Regions from separate parts of the Flexivirga sp. genome, predicted to be linked through region 3. Evidence: riboswitches for the same ligand, from Rfam matches in the RefSeq annotation. Region 3 holds a riboswitch; each other region holds the start of a gene.

Region 1 (3,269 bases), on a different contig from region 3:
CCGGCCGTCGCGGCATCGGCGGGGGCGACATCGGCTAGCAGCGGCATTCGCCGGAGTGGTCCGACCAGCATCAGTGAGGCGACCACGAACGTCAACGCACCGAGCACCACCAGGGTGGGTTCGCCGCCCCACCACTCCGTGAACAGTCCTCCGGCCGCCGGCGCGAGTGGTGACATCGCCAGCACGCACGTCATCAGCGCGCTCTGGACACGGCCCTGCAGCGCATCGGGGGTGATCAGCATGACGTAGGTCATAAAGCCCGCGTTGGGTGCCGGGTTCAGCACGAAACCGACGACGAGCAGCGTCAGCACCAACGGATAGCTCTGCACGAACGCACACGCGACCAGACTCGCGGCGAGCACGGTGGCAGCCACGAGCAGCATCCGTCCGGCCGGAGCACCTCATGGCGCCATGCGAAACGCAGACCGGATCGCATCGCTCGCACCGGAGGTTCGTGCGCGTCGCCGTCCGGAGGCGGCGCCGGCAGTGGCGTGCGCACCAACAGCGCCGCGACCGCGGCGCCCAGGTAGGACACCACGTCGGCCAGCACCGGCAGCGATCGGGAGACCGAGAAAGGCAGCCCGCCCAACGGCGGGTCGACCAGGCCGGTGACACCCTGCCGCCCCTGTATCGCGGACATCGCGGTGCTCAGATCCTCAGCCGGCACAACGGTTTTCGTCGCCAGCGTGTCCGCGGGGAGAGAAGAACGCCTCCGCGCCGCCGACCACCACACCGGCGATCACCAGTTGGGTGATCGTCAGCGCATCCGCGGCATGATGTTCGGAGCACCCCTCGAAGAGGTGCTGGGAGCCGAGGTGTCCGCAGATCGACCAGATGCCGAGAGCTCCGGCAAGCGTCAGTAGGCTGCGGAACGCGACAGGTTCGCCGCGCCACGGTGCGGCGAGACAACAGGGAACCCGGTGCGACTCCGGGACTGCCCCGCAGCGGTATGTGAGAACGACCTCCGTCATACGCACTGGCCATCGGCTGGGAAGCGACGGACAGTAGACGCCGGCACCGGCACGCTCACGAGTCCGAATACCTGCCCGTCGCCCGGACCCGGGCCCCGGTGCGGCCGACGAAGTGACCTCTCGGGTGGGTCACGAAGGAGATTGCTGATGACCGATCACACGATCGCAACCGTTCTGGGCTGGCCGCGACAGGGCCCCAAACGGGAACTGAAACGGGCCGTCGAGGGCTACTGGACCGGCCGCAACACTGCCGAGCAACTGCACGACGCCGCCGCCGAGCTACGCGCCGATGCGTGGAAACAACTGGCCGACAACGGGATCCATGAGGTCCCCACAGGCGACTTCTCCTACTACGATCACGTGCTCGACACGGCGACCATGGTCGGTGCCGTCCCGCAGCGCTATCGTGACGCCGCCGACAGCCGGCTGGACGTCTATTTCGCGAGGGCGCGCGGCAACGACCGGGTGGCTCCGCTGGAGATGACGAAGTGGTTCGACACCAACTACCACTACCTGGTCCCGGAGCTGTCCCCCAAGACGGTCTTCGCCGCAGACCCCGCCCGGCAGGTCGCACACTTCACCGAGGCGACCCGGGCCGGCCATCGGGCGCGTCCCGTGCTCATCGGACCAGTCACCTTCCTCCTGCTGTCCAAGGCGGCCGACGAGGCACCGACCGGCTTCGATCCGCTGTCGTTGCTCGACCCGCTGCTCGACGTGTATGCCGAGATCCTCGGCGCCCTGCACGACGCCGGTGCCGCCTGGGTGCAGTTGGACGAGCCCGCCCTGGTGCTGGATCAGCCGGCGCCCGTGCTGGACGCCGCACGGCATGCCCTCGACCGCCTCGGCACGACGAGCAATCGACCGAAACTGTTGATTGCCAGCTATTTCGCCGCCCTGCAGGACGCGTTCGAGGTGCTCGCGGACGCACCCGTCGACGGCCTGGCGATCGACTGCACCATCGCCGACAACGTCACGGCGATCCTCCAGCACGGGCTGGCCGGCAAGCGACTCGTCGCAGGTGTCATCGACGGCCGCAACGTCTGGGCCGCAGACCTGGACGACCGGCTGGCCACGCTCCATCGGCTGGCCCCGCGCGTCGACGATCTGGTCGTCGGCAGTTCCTGCTCGCTGCTGCACGTGCCGCTCGACGCCTCGCGCGAATCCGCGATCGATGACGAAGTCCGCAGCTGGCTGGCCTTCGCACGCGAGAAGGTGCTCGAGATCCGCACCCTGGCAACGGCATTGGACGGCCAGGATGGCGCAGCTCCCGCGCTGGAGAACGCACGTGACGCGATCGCCTCGCGACGCGGTTCGGCACGGACTCACGACGAAACCGTGCGAACCCGGACGGCCGCGATCACCAGCGCCGACACCCATCGCGCGACCGCCTTCGAGCAGCGCCGCGAGCAGCAACAGCAGGCACTCGGGCTGCCGCCACTGCCGACCACCACCATCGGCTCGTTCCCGCAGACCGCCGCCGTGCGCAAGGCGCGCGCGGCACTGCGCAAGGGCGAGAGCGACCGCGCGGCATACGAACTCGCCATGAGAAGTGAGATCGCTTCGGTCATCGAGGTCCAGGAGGAACTCGGCCTCGACGTGCTCGTCCACGGCGAACCGGAGCGCAACGACATGGTGCAGTACTTCGCCGAGCAGCTCGAGGGCTTCCTGACGACCGCCCACGGCTGGGTGCAGTCCTACGGCACCCGGTGCGTGCGGCCGCCGATCATCTTCGGCGACGTGTCGCGTCCTGAGCCGATGACCGTCGACTGGTGGCGGTACGCGCAGTCGCTGACCGACCGACCGGTCAAGGGCATGCTGACCGGACCGGTCACGATGGTTGCCTGGTCGTTCGTCCGCGACGACCAGCCGGTCGGCGACACCGCCCGGCAGGTCGCGCTCGCGTTGCGCGACGAAGTGTCCGACCTGGAACGGGCGGGCTGCCGGATCATCCAGGTCGACGAACCGGCACTGCGCGAGACGCTCCCGCTGCGCGCCGCGGACCGCGCGGCTTACCTGCGCTGGGCGACCGAATCCTTCCGGTTGGCAACGAGTTCGGTCGCAGACGCCACCCAGGTGCATACGCACATGTGCTATGCAGACTTCGGTGACATCTTCGCCGCGATCGACGAACTGGACGCCGACGTGATCAGTCTGGAGGCGGCCCGGTCGGGTATGTCGCTCGCCGAGGAGCTGCGGGATGCGGGCTATCGCAAGGGGGTCGGTCCCGGCGTCTACGACATCCACTCGCCGCGGGTGCCCGCCGAAGACGAGGTGCGGCAGCTGCTGGAACGCGCGGTG
Region 2 (3,269 bases), on a different contig from region 3:
CTGGCGGCCACGGCGCAACCAACCACCCCGAACGGATCCACGCGGTAGCGGGTGACCGCGCGCTCACGCGAGGAGCAGAGCAGCCCCAGTGCGGCGAGCGCCACCCCGAGCACGAACGCCGGCCACCGGAAGAGTGTCGGTGCGCGGTCGTCCAGGACACCGAAGATGCCGATGCAGACGGCGATCAGGCCGGCCAGTGTCAGCACGCCGAGGATCCGGCGGGTCCGCTTCGGCGTCGAGCCGCGACGCCCGTAGCCTCGCGAATCCATCGCTGCCGCGAGCAGCAGTGAGCGGTCCAGCGCATCGGCCAGCACCGGGACGATGACTCGGCGCACGACGTGCCACTTGCCACCGTCGGCGTCGGCCCGCAGCCGCTGCGCTCGGCGCACCCGTCGGATGCTGTCCGCCAGCTGCGGGAAGACCGAGACGGCGACGACCACCACCGTGCCGATGTCGTAGAGGCTGATGGGTACCACCTTGAGCAGTCGCTTCGGGTTCGCCAGTGAGTTGGCTGCGCCGATGCAGATGATCATCGCGGCGAGCCGCAGGCCGTCATACAAGCCGTCGAGCAGGTCGGACAGGTGCACCGGGCCGAGCAGTGAGACACCGGCGGCCCACTGCGGCAAGGGGATTCGCGGCAGGTCCAGCACCACGGGCCCGGCGCCGGCCGCGCCGAGCAAGCACCGGAAGGCGACCCGCACGACGACGACGAAGAGTCCGAGCAGCAGGTAGAGCCGCAGCGATCGCGACCACGGCGCATTGCCGCGGCGCAGGACGACCACGAAGCAGGAGACCCCGATCAGCAGCAGCAACAACAGCGGGTTGGTGGTGAACGAAGCCGCCACCGCCAGTCCGATCGCCCACAACCACCAGGCGACCGGATGGACCGGTGCGGGCAGCCGTGTCGCCCTGGTGGGATGTCTCGGATCCACTGTCAGTTGCGCCGGCGGAGGAACGCTACTGCGCTGCCGCCGATGGCCAGCGCCGCGAGGACGCCACCACCCACGACGGTGGTCGCATTGATGGTGGACGACTTCTCCGCGTCCTTGATCTTCTTGTCGCTGTTGACGATCGGCGCACCGGCGGCATTGGTGGGCCCCCCGCTGGAGGTGCCCGTGACGCCCGCTCCGGTCGAGGACGTCGCCGAACTCTTGCGGTGCGCGGACGTCGAGGCGCCGGCCGACCGGGACGCTGCCGTCTTCTTGTTCTTCGCGGTATGCGTGCCGGCCGCGGTCGACGACCCGGACGTCGAGCCGGTGGTGGACTGCGGTTGCGACCCACCGCGGTGCTTCGGTGCGGTGCTGTGCGGGGGCGGTGGCGCGGTGGTGGTCGTATGGCGCGGCGCCGGCGGCGCCGTGGTGGTGTGCGCGGGCGGCGGCTTCGGCGCCGCGGGCCGGCTCGGGGTGTACCGGGGCGGGTAGTTGGTGCCGCCCTCGCTGAACGCCCAGCCCTCGAAACCGCCGGGGATGACATGGCTGCTGGAGGCGCCTTCGCCGCTGGAGGTCCAGGACCCGCCATTGGGCGCCTGGGTGTACCACCAGTGCGCATTCGGCGGAGGCGTGCGCCCGCACGACTCGTGGTAACCACCGGGCAGCGTGGCCGATGCCGACGGCTGCCCGTAGATGCGGCAGATGAAGGCCAGTCCGTACTGCCGGGTCCCCTCCACCGGGATCCCGGCGGCCTGCAACGCCTGCAGACCGGTGGCGCCGCTGCCGACCGGCGAGCACCGGACCGCGATCCCGCCGCCGAGGCCACGGAAGTCGACCACGACGGTCACCCCGGAACTGGTCTTGCACACGCCGTTGTAGCCGGCGGCCTGCGCCGGCGCGGCCGATCCGGCATACGCGAAGGTGGTCGCCGAGGCGGCGAGCGCGAGGGCTGCGACGGAGCGCACCGTGCGGCTGGGCATGCGCGTGAGTCCTTTCGTGTCGGGACTTCTTGCGCGCGACACGATCTCGCCCGCGACTGCAGTCCTCGACAGTCGATCCGGTGACGGGTGGGAGCAGGTATTCCGACTCGCGACCGGTCGGCCGCTCACGGCTGCGGGACAGCGCCGGAATCGCACCGGCTTCCCCTGCTCGCACCTGGGTGCCCGACACGGGCACCCGATCCGGAAACGGTAGCACCGCCGCAGCCTGCTCCCGCACCACCGCAGCTTGTGCACGGCGCCGGAATGCCGCAGAGTCTCGCGAGTGACCTCCCCCCGCGCCCTCGATGCCGCAGCCGCCGTCGACGCCGTGGTCGAGTCGGCCGCGCGGTCCGACCGCGTCGTCATCGGGTTGACCGGGCCGCCCGCGGCCGGGAAATCCACCGCCGCCGAGTTGGTCGCCGCCGGCTGCCGGGCGCGCGGGCTGCGCACGGTCGTGGTGCCGATGGACGGCTTCCACCTGGCGCAGGCGGTGCTGGACGCGCGCGGCTGGGCACCGGTCAAGGGTGCGCCGCACACCTTCGACGGCGCCGGCTATGTCGCGCTGCTCGACCGGATCCGCCGGGAGCGGGACGACACCGTCTGGGCGCCGGCGTTCGACCGTGCGCGGGAGGAGCCGGTCGCCGGCTCCATCGCGGTCTCCCCCGGGACACGGGTCGTGCTCACCGAGGGCAACTACCTGCTGCTGGACCGGCCGCCGTGGAGTGCGGTGCCCGGGCTGCTGGATGCGGTCTGGTATGTCGACGTCCCCGACCCGCTGCGCCGCGACCGGCTGATCCAGCGGCACCGCCGTTTCGGGCGCAGTCCCGCGGAGGCTGCCGAGCGTGCGCTCGGCTCCGACGAGCGCAACGCCGAACTGGTCCGGGCGACCAAGGCCCGCGCGGACGGCATACTCCTGCTGCCGTGAACGCGGGTGGCCGGTGCCGGCCGGGCTGCCGCATGTGACCGATCGCACCTCTCGCCATACAGGTTGGCGGGCGCGCGCAGGCAACCTGGCGGGCCGTCGCACGTCTTCCCGGTGTGAGGAGGAACGTGCGAACCGACGGATGGCGGCCGGTCCCCGGCCCGTCGCGGTGCGTCTTTCCCTCCTGCGTCAGCCAGTGGTTAAGGTCTGGGCGAGGGGTTGCGGTGTCATGACACTCAGCACACCCGCCGTGTATGCCGGAAGGCCGAGTCGCTGGGGAGGTCGGATCCATGAGCATGGACCGGCTCCCGCCCACGATGCGATGACTGCGGACGACTCCGTCGATCTGGCGGAGCTCTATCGCACCCACCACCTGCAGATGGTGCGGCTCGCGCGACTGCTCGTCGACGATCTGGCCAGCGCCGAGGACGTGGTGCA
Region 3 (3,269 bases):
CCGTGTTCGGCGCCGCCGTGCAGCAGCAGGGCGATCGCCTCCGGGCGGTGCCTGCCGTCCGGCAGCGTGAGGAACGGGTGTGCCTCCGGTCGCACCTGCGCGTGCGCCGGACCGACCTCGAAGCGGGGCCTCATGCGGTCACGCTCACAGCTGCGACCGGTGGAAGTTGTCGTAGGACCGGCTCGCGGTCGGGCCCCGCTGGCCTTGGTAGTGAGAGCCGTATTTCGCGCTGCCATAGAGGCTTTCGGCCGGACTACTGAGCTGGAAGAAGCACAGCTGGCCGATCTTCATGCCCGGCCACAGCTTGATCGGCAGGGTCGCGACATTGGACAACTCCAGGGTCACGTGGCCGGAGAACCCCGGGTCCACGAAGCCGGCGGTCGCGTGGGTGAGCAGGCCCAGCCGGCCCAGGCTCGACTTGCCCTCCACCCGTGCGGCGACGTCGTCCGGCAGCGTCACCTGCTCGTAGGTCGAGCCCAGCACGAACTCCCCCGGGTGCAGCACGAACGGCTCGCCCGCGTCGGTCTCGATCAGCCGGGTCAGTTCGTCCTGCTCGGCGGCCGGATCGATGAACGGATACTTGTGATTGTCGAACAGCCGGAAGAAGCGATCCAGTCGGAAGTCGATGCTCGAAGGCTGGATCATCGTCTCGTCATACGGGTCGAGACGCACGCGTCCGGCGTCGATCTGGGCGCGAATGTCGCGGTCGGAGAGCAGCACGGGGGTCACGCTACCCGGCGGGCCCGTGCGCCGGTGGCGCCGCGCGTGGGTTAGACTCCTGCCGGTCCGAAATCGCCCCCGCGGCAGCGTGTCAGGGGAGCGGCTTTCGCGGCACGCGAGTGTAGTTCAATGGTAGAACATCAGCTTCCCAAGCTGAATACGCGAGTTCGATTCTCGTCACTCGCTCTTCACTGCGTTTCTTGTGCTCGACTCCTCACCGCCCTCCTGCGGCTCGGGCTCGCTCGCCCCGCGCCGCAGCCGCGCCGACCGTTGTCTCGCGGACCGTCCACTTGCCCTTCCGTCGCCAACGCTGGTCGCTCACCACCTCGCCGGTTCCACTTCGCACCGCCCGCCTGTGGCTCGGGCTCGCGCCGTTCTGCCGATTTGACACCGGCAAAACTACATGCGTGCAACTACAGCATGTTGGGTCTTGGCAAAGTCGCCACCACTAGATAGTGTGTCTCACGCAGTTGGTTCGCGCACGGACACCGACCGCCACGGCGGTCGTCGATCGTGCCCGAGGAAAGAGGGAAGCCGGTGAGATTCCGGCACTGCCCCCGCAGCGGTGAGTGAGGACGAACGTCGTCATCAGCACTGGGCCGACCAGCCCGGGAAGCGACGACCAGTAGGTGTGCGTCTGGCACGGAGTCACGAGTCCGAAGACCTGCCACTGCCCCGTTCACGTTCGTGGACGGGTCCGACCGCAGCCCGCGCGGGAAGGGCTGACGAACGAGCGGTGGCATGCCCCATCTGCGTGCGCTGCCCGCTCGCCGTCCCTCCTCGCCGGACGACCAGCGAGGACAGACGGGAGACACCGCACGTGGCCATACACGTCACCAAACGCGACGGTTCGCGCGAGCCGTATGACGCAGACCGCATCAACCGGGCGATCGAGAGGGCGGCCGACGGCCTGCCGAACGCCATGTCGATGACCATGCAGATCGCCTCGGAGCTGGCGATCACCCTCTTCGACGGCATCACCACCGAGCAACTCGACGAAGCCGCCATCTCGGTCGCGGTGCAGAACGTCAAGGACGACCCCGACTTCGACGTCATCGCCTCCCGTCTGCTGCTCAAGACGATCTACAAGAAGGTGCTGGGCGACTTCGAGACCCAGTCCGAGCTTGCGTTGCTGCACCAGGCGCGCTTCCCCGGCTACGTCCGCGAGTCGGTCGAGGACGGGCTCTTCGATCCCCGGCTGGCGTCGGCGTTCAACCTGGAGCAGCTCGCGGCCGCGCTCGACCACCACCTGGACGACGGACTGCGCTACATCGGCATCGTCACCCTCAAGAACCGTTACATGGCAACGGATTCCAGTCGTCGACCGCTCGAGGTCCCGGCATACTTCTGGATGCGTGTCGCGATGGGTATGTCGGTGGGCGAGAAGGACCCGACCCAGGCCGCGATCGGCTTCTACCGCAAGATGGCGTCGCTGGACTACCTGGCGGCCGGCTCGACGCTGGTCAACGCCGGCACCGTCACCCCGCAACTGTCCAACTGCTTCGTGATGCAGATGGACGACGACATCGAGCACATCGCCAAGTCGATGCGCGACGTCATGTGGCTGACCAAGGGCACCGGCGGCATCGGCCTCTCGGTCTCCAAACTGCGCTCGGAAGGCAGTCCGATCCGCAGCAACAACACCTCGTCCACCGGGCCGATCCCCTTCATGCACACCATCGACTCGATCCTGCGGGCCGTCTCCCGCGGCGGGAAGAAGTTCGGGGCGCTGTGCTTCTACATGGAGAACTGGCACCTGGACTTCCCGCAATTCATCGATCTGCGGCAGAACGCCGGCGACCCCTACCGACGCACCCGGACCGCCAACACCGCGGTCTGGCTGTCCGACGAGTTCATGAAGCGCGTCGTCGCCGATGACGACTGGTATCTCTTCGACCCGCTGGAGACCCCGGACCTGGTGGAGCTGGTCGGCGACGACTTCTCCCGCCGCTACCAGGAGTATGCCGCTCTGGCCGAGGCCGGGAAGCTGCGCTCCTTCAAGAAGATCCGCGCCCGCGCGCAGTGGAGGTCGATCCTGGTCTCGCTGCAGACGACCTCGCACCCGTGGCTGACATGGAAAGACACCGTCAACCAGCGCGCGCTCAACGACAACACCGGCACGATCCACCTGTCGAACCTGTGCACCGAGATCACGCTGCCGCAGGACCGCGACAACGTGTCGGTGTGCAACCTGGCCTCGATCAACCTCTCGCGACACCTGAATGCGGACGGCGAATGGGACTGGGACCGACTCGCCGAGTCCGCCCGTCTCGCCGTGCGTCAGCTGGACAACCTGATCGACATCACGCGCTCCTCGGTGCCCGAGTCGGAGCACTCCAATGACCGGAACCGCGCGATCGGCCTGGGAATCATGGGCTTCACCGACGTGGTGGAGAAGTTGGGCCTGTCCTACGCCTCGGAGGAGGCGGCCGACCTGATCGACCGGCTGACCGAGTTCATCAGCTGGCACGCCATCGACGCATCGTGTGATCTGGCGGTCGAGCGCGGCGCCTACCCCAACTTCCCGGGATCCGGCTGGTCCCGCGGTC

What was found. Region 3 has a riboswitch for cobalamin ahead of ACTHL4_RS04270 (ribonucleoside-diphosphate reductase subunit alpha). Riboswitches for the same ligand answer to the same signal wherever they lie in the genome.
Region 1: linked by a shared signal. The riboswitch ahead of metE (5-methyltetrahydropteroyltriglutamate--homocysteine S-methyltransferase) and the one ahead of ACTHL4_RS04270 (ribonucleoside-diphosphate reductase subunit alpha) in region 3 are both predicted to bind cobalamin.
Region 2: linked by a shared signal. The riboswitch ahead of ACTHL4_RS15640 (hypothetical protein) and the one ahead of ACTHL4_RS04270 (ribonucleoside-diphosphate reductase subunit alpha) in region 3 are both predicted to bind cobalamin.

The regions. Positions count from the first base shown of each region.
Region 1 covers NZ_JBQCGS010000063.1:3,057-6,325, reverse strand. Annotated here, with positions in the region: gene ACTHL4_RS10735 (hypothetical protein) at 1-374, opposite strand, end outside; gene ACTHL4_RS10730 (hypothetical protein) at 305-640, opposite strand; cobalamin riboswitch at 875-1,052, shown strand; gene metE (5-methyltetrahydropteroyltriglutamate--homocysteine S-methyltransferase) at 1,119-3,269, shown strand, end outside.
Region 2 covers NZ_JBQCGS010000095.1:25,415-28,683, forward strand. Annotated here, with positions in the region: gene ACTHL4_RS15635 (CbiQ family ECF transporter T component) at 1-932, opposite strand, end outside; gene ACTHL4_RS15640 (hypothetical protein) at 935-1,909, opposite strand; cobalamin riboswitch at 1,985-2,118, opposite strand; gene ACTHL4_RS15645 (nucleoside/nucleotide kinase family protein) at 2,193-2,834, shown strand; gene ACTHL4_RS15650 (RNA polymerase sigma factor) at 3,154-3,269, shown strand, end outside.
Region 3 covers NZ_JBQCGS010000024.1:35,255-38,523, reverse strand. Annotated here, with positions in the region: gene ACTHL4_RS04285 (alpha/beta hydrolase family protein) at 1-134, opposite strand, end outside; gene dcd (dCTP deaminase) at 145-720, opposite strand; tRNA gene ACTHL4_RS04275 (tRNA-Gly) at 836-906, shown strand; cobalamin riboswitch at 1,205-1,406, shown strand; gene ACTHL4_RS04270 (ribonucleoside-diphosphate reductase subunit alpha) at 1,541-3,269, shown strand, end outside.